Regions from separate parts of the Rahnella aceris genome, predicted to be linked through region 3. Evidence: predicted binding sites of a transcription regulator. Region 3 holds the regulator's gene; each other region holds the start of a gene.

Region 1 (3,264 bases), on a different contig from region 3:
AGGGCGCTGTTCATCACGTAACGGGCAAAGATCCCAACCGGGATCACCGCCACCATCAGCAGCAACGCGATGCCCGCGATCCACATCGCGCAGCGGTAAAGAATGTCCATCAGGGTGTGATAACTCGAAACCATAAATCCCCCGGCGAAAGATCAGAAAGAAGCAGCCCGCAGGCTGCCGGTGTCAGGGTTTACTTCACGTCAGCGATTTGCTGCATCAGATCCTGATGGTCTTTGCCGAATTCATCGCGCACGGATTGCGTGGCTTTGACATACGTCGCGGGGTCAATCTCATAGAATTTCACGCCGCCCGCTTTCATCGTGGCGAGGGCTTTCTCGTTATAGGCTTTCCACAGTTCGCGCTGTTCGTCCTGTGCTTCTTTCGCCAGTTTGAGGATTAACTGCTGGTCTTCCGGTTTCAGTTTGTCCCATTTCACTTTTGAATACAGGAACAGCTCTGGGATGATGAAATGGCGGCTGTAGGTGTAGTTTTTCACTACCGGCAGGTAGTTATGGGCGACAAAGGTTGGCGGGTTGTTTTCGGTGCCGTCAATGACGCCGGTCTGCATGCCGCTGAACACTTCACTGACGCCCATCGCCACCGGATTGGCACCCATCGCTTTCAGCGTTGCCAGCGCAATCGGACTGCCCTGTACGCGGATTTTCATGCCGTGCAAATCTTCCGGTTTCACCACCGGTTTTTTGGTGATCAGGTTACGCGTCCCGCCATCCATCCAGCCGAGAAAAACCAGTCGTGAATTCGGGTTGTTGGTGATTTTATCGCCGATTTCTTTACCGATCTGACCGTCGAGCACTTTGTGCATATGGTCTTCGTCGCGGAAAATATAGGGCAGGGTGAAGACATTAATTTCTGGCAAAATCGAAGCAACCGGCGTCATCGACACACGGATGATATCCAGCGCACCGAGCTGCGCCTGTTCAATTTCCTGCTTTTCATCTCCCAGCACGCCGCCCGGAAACGTTTTAATTTCGAGGCGTCCGTCTGTTTGCTTTTGCAGTTTTTCGCCCATGTGCTGGACGGCGACCACGTTGGGATAGCCTTGCGGATGCACGTCGGCGGCTTTCAGCGTTTGTGCTGACACGCCATGCGTAAATAAGAGGGTCGCGGAACTCAGGCAAAGGCTGAGAAGTGCTTTTTGCATTTTCATCAGTTTGTCTCCAGGGTACTCGGTAAGGGAAAGATAAATGTGAACAAGTATCGAACAGGACGGGCGCAGAGGCGTTGCCGGTTCATTTTGAAAAATGTCTGAATAAGCTTTTAAATGATAGGGATGCATGACGTGCCGGTGTGAGGTCTTCGCCAGTGAATGCACTTTATCCTATTTTTTGTTGTGCGGTATTTGAGCGTTATCACAAACTCGTAACAAATGTAAAAAGCTGTTGCTTAATATTTAAAACGTTGTTTTAACTTGAGTAATGAAGCTCAGATGATTGATTTACTGTGTGATTTTTTTTGAAAGTGTGACGGAGGTTAAATTGTTCAACCTTTGTACAAACAGGAAAAACCTTGTCATCTGTCAATGACACGTCGGGCGGCAGGCGGGACAATGTAAATAATAATGAGAACGACTATCAATTAGGCCTTTTTCTTTGATATCATTCGGCGTTATTCATTCCTTCTACACACTGATTCTGGCTGGAGGCGACGCGTGAAAACGGCTCGCAATAAGATGAAAGAGGCGACCTCATTACTGATGTCGTTAATGTTGGTTGCTGGTCTGAGCGGCAACGCGATGGCTGCACCTGCGACGCCGGCGGGACAAGCCGTCAATTCTGCAGCAACTCAACCTGCAACGGCTGACGCACCGGCGACCGGTGACGCAACGCCAGCTCCGGTGATGCAACCCGCGCCAGCAGAGACGGCACCCGTGATCCCAACCGATTTGTCTGTTATGGGCATGTACCATCACGCTGATGTGGTGGTGAAGACCGTCATGATCGGTCTGCTGCTGGCTTCTGTGGTCACCTGGGCATTGTTATTTAGCAAGGGTGCGGAAGTCTTCACGGGCAAACGCCGTATGCGCCGTGAATTTGATGCGTTGTCCTCCGTTCGTACGCTGGACGAAGCCGCCGAGCAGGCTGAAAGTTTCGCTGCCAGCAGCATCAGCGCGCAGATGATCCGCGATGCGCAGAACGAGCTGGAACTGTCTGCCGGATCGACTGACAACAACGGCATTAAAGAGCGTACCGGTTTTCGCCTTGAGCGCCGCGTCAGCGCCGCGGGTCGTTACATGGGCCGTGGCAACGGTATTCTGGCGACCATCGGAGCAATCTCTCCCTTCGTCGGCCTGTTCGGTACCGTATGGGGCATCATGAACAGCTTCATCGGTATCGCACAGACGCAGACTACCAATCTGGCGGTCGTCGCACCGGGTATCGCCGAAGCCTTACTGGCCACGGCTGTGGGTCTGGTTGCAGCCATCCCTGCGGTGGTCATCTACAATATTTTCGCCCGTACCATCACCTCTTACCGTCATCAGGTAGGCGATGTGGCGGCGCAGATTATCCTGTTACAGGGCCGTGATTTGGATCTGGCTGCCAGCGAAGGCAATGCGCCACGCGGTCAGACAGGTCAGTTACGCGTAGGGTAAGAACAGATTATGGCTATTCGGTTAAACGACGATATCGACGAAAGTGGTGAAATGCATGACATCAACGTCACGCCTTTTATCGACGTCATGCTGGTATTGCTGATCATCTTCATGGTGGCGGCACCGCTGGCCACCGTTGATGTGCGGGTGGATTTACCGGCTTCGACGGCAAAACAGCAGCCGCGTCCGGAGAAACCGATTTTCCTGTCGGTGAAAGCTGACAAGCAACTGTTCCTCGGCGACACGCCCGTGAACAGCGATAATATGACCGCGATGCTGGATCAGCGTACTCAGGGTAACAAGCAGAGTACGATTTTCTTCCGCGCGGACAAAAGTGTCGATTACGAAACGCTGATGAGCGTGATGGATAACTTGCGTAAAGCCGGTTACCTGAAAGTCGGGCTGGTGGGTGCAGAACAAACCGGTGCCGCTGCGGCGCAGTAAGTTGTGAATCAAATCAGACGCACAAAAAAGGCCAGCATTGCTGGCCTTTCGTTTATCCGCAAAACGGTAACTCAGGTTACCGGCGCCGGGTTAAACACCGCCAGCGCATTATGGATGCCCCAGGTGTCTGACCAGGTTTTTTTGCGGCCGCTGGCGATGTCCAGAATGAAGTGGAACAACTCCCAGCCCACATCCTCGATGGTGGCATC
Region 2 (3,264 bases), 690 kb from region 3:
TTTTCGGGATGATTTTTATTGGGCTCATCGCGTATCTACGAACCAAAAACTTTGATGATTATATTCTGGGCGGACGCAGTTTAGGCAGCGTGGTGACGGCGCTTTCAGCCGGTGCTTCTGACATGAGCGGCTGGCTGTTAATGGGATTGCCGGGGGCGATTTTTATTTCCGGGATTTCGGAAAGCTGGATCGCCATTGGCCTGACCATCGGCGCGTACCTGAACTGGAAACTGGTGGCAGGGCGGCTGCGTGTGCACACTGAAGCCAATAATAATGCGCTGACACTGCCGGATTACTTTACCCATCGTTTTGAAGATTCCAGCAAGCTGCTGCGCATTATCTCCGCGATTGTGATTTTGGTGTTCTTCACCATTTACTGTGCCTCCGGCATCGTGGCCGGTGCGCGTCTGTTTGAAAGCACCTTCGGCATGACGTACCAGACTGCACTTTGGGCTGGTGCGGCGGCGACCATCATTTATACTTTTATCGGCGGTTTTCTGGCAGTCAGCTGGACTGATACCGTGCAGGCCAGCCTGATGATTTTCGCGCTGATCCTGACACCGGTTATCGTCATCCTCGCAGTGGGCGGTATTGATACCTCGATGATGGTAATCAATGCCAAAAACCCTGAATACACCGATATGTTCAAGGGCATGAATCTGGTGGCGATTTTGTCATTGCTGGGCTGGGGACTGGGCTATTTTGGTCAGCCGCATATTCTGGCGCGCTTCATGGCGGCCGATTCTCACCGAACTATCCGCAGCGCGCGCCGTATCAGCATGACATGGATGATTTTGTGTCTGGCGGGCACCATTGCCGTAGGATTCTTCGGGATTGCTTACTTCAGCAATAATCCGGGCGAAGCGGGCAACGTGACGCAAAACGGTGAGCGCGTGTTCATCGAGCTGACGAAAATTCTGTTTAATCCCTGGATTGCCGGTATTTTGCTGTCCGCTATTCTGGCGGCGGTGATGAGTACCCTGAGCTGTCAGTTGCTGGTGTGTTCAAGCGCGATTACCGAAGATTTGTATAAAGCCTTCCTGCGCAAAGGCGCAAGCCAGCGCGAACTGGTGTGGGTAGGGCGTGCGATGGTGCTGGTTGTGGCGCTGGTCGCGATTGCGCTGGCCGCCAATCCGGAAAACCGTGTTCTCGGTTTAGTCAGTTATGCATGGGCCGGTTTTGGCGCAGCATTCGGACCGGTGATCCTGATTTCCGTGATGTGGAAACGTATGACGCGTAACGGTGCACTGGCAGGCATGATCGTCGGTGCCGTGACAGTGATCCTGTGGAAACAATACGGCTGGGCCGAACTGTATGAAATCATTCCCGGCTTTATTTTCGCGTCACTGGCTATCTGGATTGTCAGCCTGGCGGGGCGTAAACCTTCCGCCGCCGTGGAACAGCGCTTCACTGTTGCGGAAGCGGAATATAATACTATTTAACGGTTTTTTACTTTTATGACACTCAGACCGGGGGCATTCAGCCCCCGGTTTTCAGCATTTTCCGCCGGATAATCCCCCCGTCCTGATTTTTCCTGTCTATTTACCGATCACGCTTCAAAAAAAGGATCGGTTACCTCTTGTATTTCTTTTGGCAAGAATGATAATCACTATCGTTTCTTTTTACTTTTCTTTACAGAGACCTTACACATTCTGTTGTTCGTCAGAATTCAGGGCTCGGGAGCTCGTCATGTTCGTTCCGTTTCTCATTATGTTTCGCGAAGGGCTGGAAGCTGCACTGATCGTCAGCCTGATTGCCAGCTATCTCAAACGGACGCAACGCGGGCAGTGGCTCGGTGTGGTCTGGATTGGCGTTTTCATCGCTGCCGCACTCTGTCTGGCGCTCGGTCTTTTCATCAATGCCACGACCGGTGAGTTTCCACAAAAACAGCAGGAGCTGTTTGAAGGTATCGTCGCCGTCGTTGCGGTGTGCATCCTGACTTATATGGTGTTCTGGATGCGCAAAGTGTCGCGTTCTATCAAAGTGCATCTGGAAGGGGCGATTGATCATGCGCTGAATTCCGGCCGCGGTCAGGGCTGGGCACTGGTCGCGATGGTGTTTTTTGCGGTAGCGCGTGAAGGTCTGGAATCGGTGTTTTTCCTGCTGGCGGCCTTCCAGCAGGATGTCGGCATCGAAGCGCCGATCGGCGCAGTGCTCGGGCTTGGCGCGGCCATCGTGCTGGGTTTCCTGATTTACTACGGCGGGGTGAAGCTGCATCTGGCGAAGTTCTTCAAATGGACCAGCCTGTTCATTCTGTTTGTCGCCGCCGGGCTGGCTGCGGGGGCTATTCGCGCTTTCCACGAAGCCGGATTGTGGAACCGTATGCAGGATATTGCTTTTGATCTGAGCGGCACATTATCCACGCACTCTTTATTCGGCACGTTGCTGGAAGGGATGTTTGGCTATCAGGAAGCCCCGACGGTCAGCGAAGTCGCGGTGTACTTCCTGTATCTGATCCCTGCGCTGTTCCTGTTCTTTATGCCACAAGGTAAATCGCCTGTGGCCGCGCCGGCCTCTGCCGGGCAAAAAACACGACGTTGATCCTTAAACCTTTCCATCATCTTGCCTTTGTCACGGAGTTGTACATGACACATTTTCGCCGTAAAGCTTTACAGATTGCACTGTTATCCCTGCCGGCTTTTGCGCTGAGCGCCAATGTGCTGGCTGCTGATGTTCGTCAGGTCAAAATTGCTGTTAACGACAAACAATGTGAACCGATGGCGCTGACCGTGCCCGCCGGTAAAACCCAGTTTGTTATCCATAACAACAGTCAGAAAAACCTGGAATGGGAAATTTTGAAAGGCGTGATGGTGGTGGAAGAACGTGAAAACGTGGCACCGGGTTTCACGCAAAAAATGACGGCTAACCTTGAACCGGGCGAATACGACATGACCTGTGGCTTGCTGAGCAATCCGAAAGGCAAACTGACTGTCACCGCCGAGGGGACAGCCGCTTCCGGTAAGCCTGACGCCATGGCGCTGGTTGGCCCGATTGCGGAATACAAAGTCTATGTGACGCAGCAGGTCGCTGAACTGGTGGCGCATACCAAAGCCTTTACCGACGCAGTGAAGAAGGGTGATCTGGCGAAAGCACAATCCCTTTACGCGTCAACCCGTGTTTACTATGAGCGCATCGAACCGATTGCCGAACTGTTCTCTGATCTGGACGGCAGCATCGACGCCCGTGAAGATGATTTCGAGAAAAAAGCCGAAGATCCTAACTTCACCGGTTTCCACCGTCTGGAGAAAATTCTCTTCGCGGACA
Region 3 (3,264 bases):
CACACTGACCGGCGGTGTGTACTACTGGCAGCGTGAACGTGACCGCAAGGACATGGATCCGGCGAGTGACCACTACAAAGACTATACAACCAACCTTTCGCATTCTACCGCTAACCTGAACCTCGATTTTTCTTCCGGCTATGCCTGGGACATGTTTGGTATTGATATCGCAGCCTTTACGGCGATTGAAATGGCTGAGAGCAGCGAGAGCGGCCATCCCAACGAAATCGCCTTTTCCAACAGCAACCGCGCCTACGACGAAGATTACTCCGGGGATAAAAGTGGGGTCAGTCTTTATAAGGCAGCCGGTAAATTCAAATACGGCGGATTCTGGGGGCACGCAGGGTATATTCAGCCTACCGGACAGACGCTGATCGCACCGCACTGGAGCTTTATGCCGGGTACGTATCGCGGTGCGGAAGCCGGTTATAAACACGATTTCGGTGACCCGGGTGAACTGAGTTTCTCCTATATGTGGGCTGATGAATATAAATCGCCGTGGCATCTGGAAATGGATGATTTCCGCCAGAATGACAAGAAAACCGGCGTTTCTTATATTCATTCGCTCGGTGCGAAATATGATTTTAAAAATGACTTCGTACTGGAAGGCGCATTTGGCCAGGCTGAAAGTTATGTCGATCAGTACTTTGCTAAGGCCTCGTACAAAATGGATCTGCTGGGCAATCCGCTGACCACCAGCTATCAGTTCTATGGTGCAGAAGACCGCATCAGTGACAAGAATGATCCGAACAGTCTGTATGACGGTCTGGCATGGTTGCAGGCACTGACCTTTGGCTATACCACCGGGCAGTTTAACTGGCGTCTGGAAGGGACGATGGTGAAAGCGGAAGGGAATCAGGGCTACTTCCTGCAGCGCATGACCCCGACTTATTCTTCCTCAAACGGCCGTCTTGATGTGTGGTGGGACAACCGCTCGGACTTCAACGCCAACGGTGAAAAAGCAGTATATGCAGGCGTATTGTATGATCTGGCGAAATGGGATTTACCGGGCTTCGCGGTCGGTGGTTCGTACGTCTATGCCTGGGATGCCAAACCGAGCACCAACGCCGCTTATGACCAGAGCCAGCGTCTGAAAGAAAGCGCATGGAGCCTGGATGCGCTGTACACCATTCAGGAAGGGCGCGCCAAAGGGACGTTGTTCAAACTGCATTACACCCAGTACGACAACCATTCGGATATTCCGAGCTGGGGCGGCGGTTACGGCAACATTTTCCAGGATGAAAAAGACGTGAAATTCATCGTTATCGCTCCATTTACTATTTTCTGAGGTCGCTATGTCGATGAATAAAGTACTGATGATCATGGTTTCGGCTGTTTTGCTGGCCGGTTGTGCACCCACCGCCGATCAGGCACAAATATCCCAAACGCGGGAAGATTACCGTGCCTGTATCAATACGTCAGAAGGCAATCCGGACAAACTGGCATCCTGCGAGGTGTTACTGAATAAACTGAAACAGGAAAAAGCCCACCAGCAATTTGCGGAACAAGAAACGGTACGTGTGTTGGATTACCAGCGATGTCTGACGGCGCGTAAAACTGGCGACGGTCAGGCATATGCTGCTGATTGCGGGAAAATCTGGCAGGAAATAAAAACGAACAATTCACCTAAGTCGTGAATCTCAGCAGCGAAACATACCCCGGCTTGCCGGGGTTTTTTATGCCTGCTATCCGGGCTCAATCTGCGTCGATATCAGACATAAAAAAACCGCTTTTCAGCGGTTAATTTAGTCAAAGCCTGTGCAGATTACTGCGCAGGTTTATCGTTGTGCAAAGAGTCATCTTCGCGGCAATCGCCTGCTTCACAGTGACCGTACAAATACAGGCTGTGGTTGGTGAGCTTGATACCGTGTTTCTTAGCAATCTCACGCTGACGACCTTCAATATATTCGTCACGGAATTCGATCACACGACCGCAATCCAGACAGATCAGGTGGTCATGGTGATGTTGCTGGGTCAGTTCGAATACGGACTTGCCGCCTTCGAAGTTATGACGGGTGACAATACCGGCGTCGTCAAACTGGTTCAGAACGCGGTAAACCGTCGCCAGGCCAATTTCTTCACCCATATCAATCAGTTGCTTGTAAAGATCTTCCGCACTAACGTGATGACCTTCCGGCGCTTGCAGCACTTCCAGGATTTTGAGGCGCGGAAGCGTGACTTTTAAGCCGGCTTTCTTCAGTGCGGTGTTGTTGTCAGTCATGCGGATTCAGTCCTGTTACTATGTGCTAATCAAGTTGAGGCATGCAGCCTGTGGCATCGGCGGCACAAAATTATTCGTTTAGTCTCTTCGTTTAACGCAATGTGCCAATTCTCGTCAACGACAGCCTGTTAATAAAGATCACAAATTGCCGGTCACATTTGGAATGCAACGACTTGATCAATAGAAAAAACAGAGGAACTCAGTGTACCTTGATACGACCGAAAGTTACAATTTTGTAGCAGTTAAATTGTTAATTTCAGTAATAGTTTGGCCCTTCAATTGTAGAATAAATCCTCAGGGCCAACAGGGTTTTTAGCCAATAATTTCAGAAAGGCTAAGTTCTTCTGTGATCTGTTTCACCCAGGCATCAACACGTTCGCTGGTCAGTTCGGGCTGACGATCTTCGTCAATTGCCAGTCCTATGAAGTGCTTATCATCCGCCAGGCCTTTAGATGCTTCAAAGTGGTAACCTTCGGTAGGCCAATGTCCGACAATCACTGCGCCGCGTGGCTCAATGATATCGCGCACGGTGCCCAGCGCATCGCAGAAATATTCGGCGTAGTCTTCCTGGTCACCGCAACCAAACAGTGCCACCAGCTTACCTTCGAAATCTATCTCTTCCAGCGTTGGGAAAAAGTCGTCCCAGTCACACTGCGCTTCACCGTAATACCAGGTTGGAATGCCGATAAGCAAAATATCGAATTTTTCCAGATCCTCTTTGCTGCTCTTCGCAATGTCATGCACCTCTGCAACATCTTTACCCAATTGCTTCTGGATCATTTTTGCGATGTTTTCGGTGTTACCTGTATCGGATCCAAAGAAGATACCTACAACGGCCATAAGATTACCTAACCTCTTGTTCTCAATGAAGTGCTCTGCAACGCAGGCAATAATAATGCAGATGATAGCAAACTCGTGCGGCGGAGAATATGCTTCTGCTCGCCTTCTTAACTGGGAAATAAGTTTATCGGGCAATATTTTTATGTGTTATCGCCTTTGTGTGCTTTCACCTGCGGCGAATTAACCTCAGGGTTAATGAGGTC

The links. The regulator Fur, encoded in region 3, represses iron uptake genes when iron is present. The targets are predictions, from matches to a motif close to ATAATAATGAGAACNACTATCAA.
Region 1: a site for Fur is predicted at 1,574-1,596, ahead of exbB (tol-pal system-associated acyl-CoA thioesterase). Genes of this name have one in related genera too.
Region 2: a site for Fur is predicted at 1,594-1,616, ahead of efeU (iron uptake transporter permease EfeU). Genes of this name have one in related genera too.

Annotation. Positions count from the first base shown of each region.
Region 1 covers NZ_JAADJV010000005.1:90,827-94,090, reverse strand. Annotated here, with positions in the region: gene GW591_RS20710 (TRAP transporter small permease) at 1-134, opposite strand, end outside; gene GW591_RS20705 (TRAP transporter substrate-binding protein) at 191-1,168, opposite strand; gene exbB (tol-pal system-associated acyl-CoA thioesterase) at 1,691-2,611, shown strand; gene exbD (TonB system transport protein ExbD) at 2,621-3,055, shown strand; gene garD (galactarate dehydratase) at 3,127-3,264, opposite strand, start outside.
Region 2 covers NZ_JAADJV010000001.1:1,655,889-1,659,152, reverse strand. Annotated here, with positions in the region: gene putP (sodium/proline symporter PutP) at 1-1,442, shown strand, start outside; gene efeU (iron uptake transporter permease EfeU) at 1,690-2,541, shown strand; gene efeO (iron uptake system protein EfeO) at 2,586-3,264, shown strand, end outside.
Region 3 covers NZ_JAADJV010000001.1:2,342,344-2,345,607, reverse strand. Annotated here, with positions in the region: gene chiP (chitoporin ChiP) at 1-1,288, shown strand, start outside; gene chiQ (ChiQ/YbfN family lipoprotein) at 1,302-1,637, shown strand; gene fur (ferric iron uptake transcriptional regulator) at 1,766-2,221, opposite strand; gene fldA (flavodoxin FldA) at 2,534-3,061, opposite strand.